Regions from separate parts of the Marinomonas sp. genome, predicted to be linked through region 1. Evidence: predicted binding sites of a transcription regulator. Region 1 holds the regulator's gene; each other region holds the start of a gene.
What was found. The regulator LexA, encoded in region 1, represses DNA repair genes until DNA is damaged. The targets are predictions, from matches to a motif close to TACTGTNTANNTANACAGTA.
Positions count from the first base shown of each region.

Region 2: uvrA (excinuclease ABC subunit UvrA) is a predicted target of LexA. The motif match lies at 1,270-1,289, and genes of this name have one in related genera.
Region 3: umuD (translesion error-prone DNA polymerase V autoproteolytic subunit) is a predicted target of LexA. The motif match lies at 1,629-1,648, and genes of this name have one in related genera.

Region 1 covers NZ_OZ245329.1:2,914,480-2,917,711, reverse strand. Annotated here, with positions in the region: gene topA (type I DNA topoisomerase) at 1-499, shown strand, start outside; gene ACO05V_RS13945 (DUF6586 family protein) at 496-966, shown strand; gene ACO05V_RS13940 (hypothetical protein) at 969-1,235, shown strand; gene lexA (transcriptional repressor LexA) at 1,345-1,968, opposite strand; gene dinG (ATP-dependent DNA helicase DinG) at 2,038-3,232, shown strand, end outside.
Region 2 covers NZ_OZ245329.1:323,692-326,923, reverse strand. Annotated here, with positions in the region: gene uvrA (excinuclease ABC subunit UvrA) at 1-1,216, opposite strand, end outside; gene ACO05V_RS01470 (MFS transporter) at 1,374-2,732, shown strand; gene ssb (single-stranded DNA-binding protein) at 2,772-3,232, shown strand, end outside.
Region 3 covers NZ_OZ245329.1:2,657,926-2,661,157, forward strand. Annotated here, with positions in the region: gene ACO05V_RS12690 (hypothetical protein) at 1-628, opposite strand, end outside; gene ACO05V_RS12695 (hypothetical protein) at 884-1,432, shown strand; gene umuD (translesion error-prone DNA polymerase V autoproteolytic subunit) at 1,663-2,109, shown strand; gene umuC (translesion error-prone DNA polymerase V subunit UmuC) at 2,109-3,232, shown strand, end outside.

The DNA of each region.
Region 1 (3,232 bases):
TTACGATGGTCCTACGCTTGAATGTGATAAGTGTGGATCAGAAATGCAGCTTAAAACTGGTCGTTTTGGTAAGTACTTTGGTTGCACTAACGACGAGTGTAAAAACACTCGTAAGTTATTGAAGAGCGGCGAAGCGGCACCACCAAAAATGGACCCCGTACCAATGCCTGATCTTGCTTGCCAAAAAGTAGAAGATCACTATGTTCTTCGTGATGGTGCAACTGGTTTATTCTTGGCAGCTAGCCAATTTCCGCGTAAGCGTGAAACTCGTGCACCTTTGGTTGAAGAGTTACTGCCATATATGGATCAAATAGACCCTAAATATCACTTTTTTGCAAAAGCGCCTAAAAAAGATTCTGAAGGTCGTCCTGCAATCATCCGCTATAGCCGTAAGACGAAAGAGCAATATGTCATGACGGAAGAAGAGGGCAAACCAACTGGCTGGAAGGCATTTTATGTTGGCTCTAAATGGGTGATTGAGGAAGGTAAGAAGAAATGAGTGGCGCTAGTTTAGCTAGCCTAACCAATCAAAAGCTGGATACGGCAAGACGCTTCATTAAGCAGAGTCAAGATAGTGACGAAGCATGGTTAAAAGTCGGGCTGGAAAGCTCGGCTATTTTCCAGTTAAGAAGCGCGCTTAATGGGCTGTTGAAAGAGGTGGCATCAGCTTACTCTTTAACGGGGACGCTTGATGTTACTAAATTATTAGCTGAGTCAGAAAGCAAGCAAGTCGTCGTTCCAGTTTTAGCTGAGTTGGCAGATTTACTGTCTCGCTCTGATTCTTGGTGTTTTCAATTGAACCAGGCCTATTTAGTTCAGTTTGAGTGTCGCGCCTCTATGTCATCAGTTGTTCAAAGTGATAACCTAATTGGTCGTGGAAGTGACGCAGGAGCGTCTGTAAGTTTTTATTTGGCCAAGTTGGTTGAATTGGTATTACGTTTTAGAGAAGAGTCATCAGAGTATTGAATATGAAAGAATCCTACCTAGAAATTGTTGAGCTAGATAACGGCGATATCGTCCTGCGTCCAGCCAGTGAGGGTGGTGAGGAAACCGTTCCATTAGCGACACTGCAGATTTCAGACGACACTCGATCTTATTTAAAGGATCGTTATTTTGAATTAGCAAAATGCATGTTTCATGCGGGCATTGATTTTGTTTATTCGGATGATTCGTTTTTTGACGATGACTCGGAGTATCTTGATGATGAGGAGTTTCGTCCTAAGATTCTGCACTAAATCAGCTATGATGATACCGATGGAGTTCAGCATAGGCTGAAATAAAAAAGCGAAGCACAAGCTTCGCTTTTTTATTGGAATAGTGTTTGTTTTATGTGGCAGCGGTTACTTAAAGCCCTTGGCGAATTACACCAACAGATAAGCCTTCAATGGCAAACTCTTCGCTTTCAAGGTCGACAATGATGTCATTGAACTCTTCGTTTTCTGGAATAAGTCGAACGATGCTGCCTTTTTGTTCGAAGCGTTTAACCGTTACTTCATCACCAATGCGAGCAACGACAATTTGGCCGTTGCGCACAGTAGTGGTTTTATGAACCGCTAATAAATCACCCTCCATGATTCCGATGTCTTTCATACTGGTCCCAGAGACAGACAAGAAGTAATCGGCTTGTGGTGAAAACATATTGGCTGGGATGTTCACATGAGAAGCAATGTTCTCCTGAGCCAAAATAGGGTAACCTGCAGCGACTTTGCCGATGACAGGTAAGCCAAGGTCGTCTGCAGGATCGTCATTTGATGCACGATCAACTAAGCGTATTCCCCTTGATGCGCCGGACAGCATTTCTATTGCGCCTTTTTTACATAGGGCTTTGAGATGCTCTTCGGCGGCGTTAGGAGATTTAAACCCAAGCCGGCGTGCTATTTCTGCTCTGGTCGGTGGAAAACCTGTTTCACCAATAAATTCGCGAATGGTTTCTAGTACGTCAGATTGTCTTTTGGTTAATTTAATCATAGGTTATCTGGTTGTTTATACAGTTACTGTTATTATATACAGCATTCCTAACTATACTCAATGATATAAATGCTTTCAGACGAACTAAAAAAACAGATTCAACTTGCATACCGAGCATCTTTGGATGCGAAGTCCCATAAACCAAGGGCTGGACAGCGCCAGATGATTGGTGCAATCGCTCGAACCTTGGGTAACATTAAACAAGGCTCGGAAGGCGAACGCCTTGAAGAAAAGCATGTTGCCGTGATTGAGGCCGGAACAGGCACAGGTAAGACCTTGTCTTATTGCCTTGCGGCGATTCCTATTGCGAAAGCCCGTGGCCTCAAATTAATTATCTCTACGGCAACGGTCGCGCTTCAGGAACAAATCCTACATAAAGAATTGCCTGACTTGCTCGAGCATACCGATCTTACTTTTAAGTACACTCTTGCTAAAGGGCGGGGGCGTTATTTGTGCTTGAATAATCTTGAGGGCTTTCTTAGCTCAGAAGAACAAGCTATGGATGATATGTTTGCGGGCCTGTTTGAGCAGCACTTGCATTCTGATGATGTGAACACTGTCCTTTATCAAGAAATGGATGCCGCTTTGCAAAAAGGCGACTGGGATGGCGATAAAGATAACTGGGCGGGCATCGTTCGAGATCAAGACTGGCGACGCTTAACCACAGATCATCAGCAATGCACCAACCGTAATTGTGCGAATTATTCCGCCTGCCCGTTTTTTAAAGCGCGTGCTGAAATCGAAGTGGCTGATGTGATTGTTGCCAATCACGATTTGGTATTGGCGGATTTGTCATTGGGTGGTGGCGCGATTCTTACTCCTCCAAAAGAAACCATCTATGTTTTTGATGAGGGTCATCATCTTCCTGATAAAGCGATAGGGCACTTTCGTCATGAAGTTCGCTTGCAGCAAAGTATTGCTTGGTTGCGTCAGCTAGAAAAAAATCTAGTCAACTTAAAGCAAGAGCTAACTGACGATGTTAGTCTGACTGGACAGCTATTACTAAAAATCCCTCAGCAAATACAAAGTATCGTGAACTTTATCCAATATGCCCAGCAAGGTTTAGCGCCTTATATTCAGGGATTGGGTTTAGATCAAGAAAATAATCAGCACCGCTTTGAGTTTGGTCAAATTCCAGATGAGTTGCGCCAGCTGGCTTACAGTTTACAAACGTCTTATCAAAAATTATTCAACAACATTGAAAGTATCCAAGACGAATGTAAAAAGACGAAGCAAAATGAAGGGATGGGTGTAACACCGGAAA
Region 2 (3,232 bases), 2.6 Mb from region 1:
GACAAGGTTGAACGCTGATATACTGCGAAAGATCATCACGTACGCTATCAGATTCTGTTTCGTGATAACGACGTTGTAAGTTTGGAATGACGCCTTCAAATGAATGTGAGCGCGTCATCTTGTCGCCGCGTTCATTAATGTAGACGAAATCTATTTTGTCTTTACCAGAGCCATGCAAAATACGCTTTTTGAATTCATTGGGGATATTTTTGTATTTAGACTCTATGTCGAATCCATAGTGTTTTGCTAAAGCGCTAAGTTGCTGGTAGTAAAAAATACTACGACGGCCCCAGCCTCGGATTGCGCCTTCAGCAAGCGTCAGGGTTTCATCTTGAATGATTCGATCTGGATCAAACATTTGATGAGTACCTAAGCCATCACATGTCTGACAGGCACCATTTGGGTTGTTAAAGGAGAAAAGGCGTGGCTCTAATTCCGTTAAGCTGTAACCACAAATTGGACAGGCGAATTTGCTAGAAAAAATGTATTCTTCTTGCTCATCATCCATGTTGATGACTTTGGCGATGCCATCGGATAAATCAAGGCAAGTTTCAAAGGATTCTGCCAAGCGAAGTTGTAGATCGGAGCGAACTTTGAAACGGTCAATGACCACTTCGATTGTGTGTTTCTTGTTTTTCTCTAGTACTGGAGCGTCATCTAGATCGACGACGATGCCGTCGATTCTTGCACGAATAAAACCTTTTGAAAGCAAGTCGCTAATAGTATGTAAGTGCTCACCTTTTCGATCTTTGACAATGGGCGCAAGCAGCATCATCTTAGTTTCTTCTGGTAGCGATATAACTTTATCGACCATTTGTGATATGGTTTGCGCCTCTAAAGGTTCACCATGATCTGGGCAGCGAGGTTGTCCTGCACGGGCAAATAACAATCGTAGATAATCGTATATTTCTGTTATTGTACCGACTGTTGATCGTGGGTTGTGAGAGGTTGATTTTTGCTCGATAGAAATGGCAGGAGAAAGGCCTTCAATGTGGTCTATGTCTGGCTTTTCCATCATAGACAAAAACTGTCGAGCGTATGTGGAAAGGGATTCAACATAGCGACGTTGCCCTTCAGCGTATAACGTGTCGAAAGCGAGAGAGGATTTACCTGAGCCGGATAGGCCAGTAATCACCACAAGTTTGTCTCTTGGGATGTCTAGGTCCACATTTTTTAAATTGTGTGTGCGGGCCCCGCGTATGGTAATGGTATCCATGATTCTCCAATGTGAAGTCGATCAACAGAAAGAAATCTGTCAGTAAATTAAATAACTGTCTATTTTTACAGTAGTTGAAATGGAGCTTCAACGGTATTTTTTGTAAAATTGGCAATCTTTTTTCTTAACCACCTAGTTAAACGGTTGAAACCTCCTTATGGATCTACTTGAACGTCGTTCAGTTCTTGCTTTAGCGCTGATCTATTTATTCAGAATGTTAGGCTTGTTCCTTATAATGCCTGTCATCAGTGTTGCTGCTGATGGGTTAACTGGCGCAGATGCGGCTTTGATTGGTACAGCGATCGGTATTTATGGTCTGACCCAAGCGAGCTTACAGATTCCGATGGGAATGTGGTCAGATAAAATTGGCCGTAAACGCGTTATTGTCATCGGCTTGTTATTGTTTGCTGTGGGCAGTTTGATTTGTGCCAATGCGAATGATATCAACACTTTGATTATAGGACGAGCGGTTCAGGGCGCGGGTGCCATTGCCAGTACCTTGATGGCGCTATTGAGTGATGTCACGCGAGAGCAAAACCGTACCAAAGCTATGGCGATTGTTGGTATTAGTATCGGCGCCTCGTTTATGCTCTCTTTGGTATTAGGCCCTTGGATTTTTGCCTTAGTCGGGCTTTCAGGTCTGTTTTATTTGTCCTTTGCACTATCTTTACTGGGTATAGTCTTGATCATTTTTGCTGTGCCGAATATTGTCCAGCACACTTTTCGACGCGATACGACACCGAGCCTTTTGGCGTTAGGGTTGGTGTTAAAAGATTCAAGGCTGCGGTTCTTGAATGTGAGTGTTTTATTGTTGCATGCAAGCCTAACCGCTTTGTTTGTCACCGTGCCAAATTTGTTGATTCAGCAGTTTGATTTGCCCTTGTCACAACATAGCTGGCTATACTTAGCCATCATGGGTTTTGCCTTCGCAGGTATGTTACCATTGGTGATTATTGCCGAATCAAAAGGTAAGACAAAAGGCGTGTTAATCGCCGTGATGATTTTGTTAGGTTTAAGCTCAATATTGCTGCAATGGGCACCTTACATTTGGGTGTTTGGTGCGTTGTTGTGGGTTTATTTTGTAGGCTTTAATTCACTAGAAGCCGTGTTGCCGTCTCTTATTAGTAAGTTGGCACCTGTAGGTTATCGCGGCACAGCGATGGGCGTGTTTTCTACCCATCAATTTATGGGATCATTTTTGGGCGGTGTTGGTGGCGGTTGGCTGCTCCAGCATCATTCAAACAGTGGCGTCTTTTGGGTTGTTGGTGTGGTGTTTTTGGCTTGGTCACTTGTTTGTGCCATCCAGCCTGCACCTCGTCAGTTAAGTAGTCTGGCGTTTAGCCTGCCCAATATGACAGATGAAGAAGTAACGAAGTTGGCGGATCAACTTGCGCAAATCCAAGGAGTGGAAGGTATGCAAATTTTTAAAGATGAGCAAACCGCTTATCTGAAAGTCGATAAAAAAATATTAGACAAAGATGCTCTGGTGCGTCTGGCACCGCAAGTGCGTCTTTAAGTAAAACACTATTCTATCTTTTAGTTGGAGAAGAACGTCATGGCACGTGGAATAAACAAAGTAATTTTGATTGGTAACGCAGGCAACGATGCCGAAGTGCGTTTCATGCCATCTGGTGCAGCGGTTGCAAACGTTAATTTAGCGACAACAGAAAGCTGGCGTGACAAGCAAACAGGGCAAATGCAAGAGCGTACGGAATGGCACCGTGTTGCCTTCATGGATCGTGGTAATTTCCGTCTTGGTCAAATTGCAGGCGATTTTATTAAGAAAGGCTCTAAAGTGTACGTGGAAGGTTCATTGCGCACTCGTGAGTGGGAAAAAGACGGCATCAAACGTTATACAACCGAAATCGTCGCGAACGAAATGCAATTGCTAGATGGTCGCGGTGATAACGCTGGACAGCAAAGTGGTGGCTATGACTCTATGCAAGGTGGTGGCGGTTACGGCAATGCACCTCAACAGTCTGCTCCTCAACAAGGTGGGTATGGCCAAGCGCCAGC
Region 3 (3,232 bases), 260 kb from region 1:
TTGTTTTTCGAAGATTAAATAGCTTCTTGTACTCAACACTTGCGTCTTCAAGGTCCTTATGTTGATTATTAGAGGTAGCGCTTTGATCTATTTGAATTTTAAGGTCATGCGGTGATGGTAAGGTGGTTCTATCAATTTCTATTTTTGTGTGAAAGCAAATAACATTTAGCTGTGAAGTAATTAATTCATTCACGACTTCATATATTTCTTCTGACAGCTCATCCTGATGGTCAAATCGCTTTATCTCCTTATAAAGAAGCCAGAAATTCTTAGGTCTATCATCTGAATTTAATCTTTTAAAACCTCCCGAAGGTTTAAGAGCAAGTTTTAGTAAAAATTTAAACGTTGTCGCTCTTGCTTGTTTTAGCTCATTTATCGCTTGATCTGCTTCTTGCTTGACTTCCTTTAGTTTCACGATGTTTCCAGCAATAGAAAACTCTTGCACTTGATCTATGCATGAGACCAGTAGAGATATAACTGCAAAGGCACTTATGAGGCTGACAAATTCAGCGCCTGACAATTTTCCGGTATCCAGAAGTATTAACCCTTTGCATACTGTTCCACTAAATAGAATTAAGCCGCAGATAATGAATAGAAGTTTCTTGTATTTCGTTAGTTGAGTGAGCATGGTGTTTTCCGTGGATAAATAGTTGATCTCGCTACTTTACCCTAACGTTCGCCATTCCTGAAATCCCGCCTTATTTCTGGTCGAAAAATCGAAGCTCCACCCGGCACAGTGCATTAATGTACATAAGCATCTTAAGAAATCAGTGTTTCAAGGCTTTTAACATGTGTGTCTTATTAAATTGAATATAAACAAATGTAAGTTTATGTTATTTTTCTTTTTTTAATTATTGTGAAAATTTGATAAAAGGAATAATCAATGCATAAAGTCATGTTGAAAATAGTTACCGCTTCTTTGCTGGTAGTTGGGTTGGTTGGTTGTGGTACTGTTTATATTGATTCTAGCCCGATGATTAAGACAACGGATCAGCTATATCTTGATAATGTTTCGCTTACGCTAACCGAGTCCGTAAAGCCAGACATTGAGTATTACACGCAAGAAGAAATGCAAAAAATCTTCGAAGATATTCTTGTAGAACGTTTAAAAGAAGACAATTTATTCACTTTGGATAGCACCCAGAACTCGTTGAGTGTTGAAATAACATACCGTAGACAATTCGGTGGTGACGCTACGCCGTTTCCTTCTGACTCTCTTCGTGATCCTAGCTTTAGCTATAAAATCATCGTTAAAGATGGAAGTAAGGTTTTAACTGAAGAAGCGAAAGGCGGTTTGAATTATCTTGGAAATATGATGATGAAATTGCAGATCGCCAGTTTCTCATTGAGAGATAAATCAGATGAAGATGCGTTTATTGAAGGGGTAGCAACAATGATCGCAGAAGATATTGAAGACTTAGAAAAACCGTAGAGACCTTGTAAAAACTTACCAAATCTTTCCACCAAAAAGGCGATCATAAGGTCGTCTTTTTGATTCAAAAACATTTGTGGCTAGATGAAATAACTTACTTTTTCCCCTCTCAGATTCTGCCTCCTTTCTGGTCGCAAAATCGGAAATCCGTTCTCTTACAAAAAATTCACTTGGTCATTCGCGCTGCTTAAAACTATACTGTATATCCATACAGTATTTTGGTGTTGATCATGCGTGTTACTTATCTTGGTGTGTCTGAGTCGGCGGCGTTTATCGCGGCCAATAGTGTGCGAATCCCACTTTATGTGGATTCGGTATCGGCGGGTTTTCCTTCGCCTGCTCAGGACTTTGTTGAAAAATCTTTAGACTTAAATGAGTTCTGCGTGGCGCATCCGAACGCGACGTTTTATGTGCGTGCGCAAGGGGATTCGATGATCGATGTTGGCATTTATTCGGGTGATGTGTTGGTAGTAGATCGTTCGTTAACCGCACGTCATGGGGATATCGTCATTGCCTGCATTCATGGGGAAATGACGGTGAAGACGTTGGAGCTGAAGCCCAATGTGTTGCTTCGTCCGAAGAATAAAGCCTATAAGGCGATCCAGATTACGGAAGAGTCTGAATTGGAGATCTTCGGCGTGGTCACGGGCGTGGTTCGTAAGTACGAGCGCGGTTGATGAAGACGGTCTTTGCCTTGGTCGATTGCAATAACTTTTACGCCAGTTGCGAGAAGCTATTTAGACCAGATTTAAAACACACGCCTGTAGCGGTGTTGTCGAATAACGATGGCTGTATTGTGGCGCGTTCCAAAGAGGTCAAGGCGCTGGGCATTAAAATGGGCGTGCCGATGTTTCAGGTTCAGGGCGAGATAAGAAAGCACGGTATTGTTTGCTTTTCCTCGAATTATGCTTTGTATGCGGATATGTCGAATCGAGTGATGACCATCTTAGAAGAGGAAGCGCCACGGCTGGAAGTGTATTCCATTGATGAAGCTTTCATGGATTTAACCGGTGTGGATCATGTGACGGATTTGCTGGCATTTGGTAAACGAGTAAAAGCCAAGGTCGATCAATGGACGGGCATTACGGTAGGCGTGGGCATCGCGCCAACCAAGACGTTGGCGAAGTTGGCCAATCATGCCGCGAAGAAATACCCAGCCACCGGTTTGGTGGTAGATTTGATGGACCCAGACAGACAAAAGCGTTTATTGGCAATTGTTGATGTAAGTGAAGTGTGGGGTGTTGGCCGTCGCACCACGGCCAAGCTAAAGGCTAGGGGAATTCAAACCGCGTTGGATCTGGCGAATGCTGATCCTAAATCGATTCGGAGTGAGTTTTCTGTGGTGCTGGAGCGAACCATTCGAGAGTTGAATGGCGTGTCGTGTTTGGATCTGGAGTTGGTCAGGCCAACTAAACAGCAGATCATTTGTAGTCGGTCCTTTGGTCATAAAATCACAGATAAGCGTGAACTACGAGAAGCCATCGCCAAATACACAACCCGCGCTGCCGAGAAACTACGTGGGGAAAAACGTCTTTGCCGCGTGGTGAGTGTGTTCATTCGTACCAGTCCATTTACTCCAAACGAACCGCAATATTCGAAGACGCTGTCTGCAGAACTCCCCAACCCAACCGACGACACGAGAGATTTATTAGAAGTGGCCGACGTGTTATTTAATCGACTCTGGCGTGAAGGCTTTCGCTATATGAAAGCTGGCGTGATGCTGGCAGATTTCTACGAGCACGGCAACTTCCAACAAGATTTACTCCGAGCAGATAATACGAAAATCAACTCAAAAGCCCT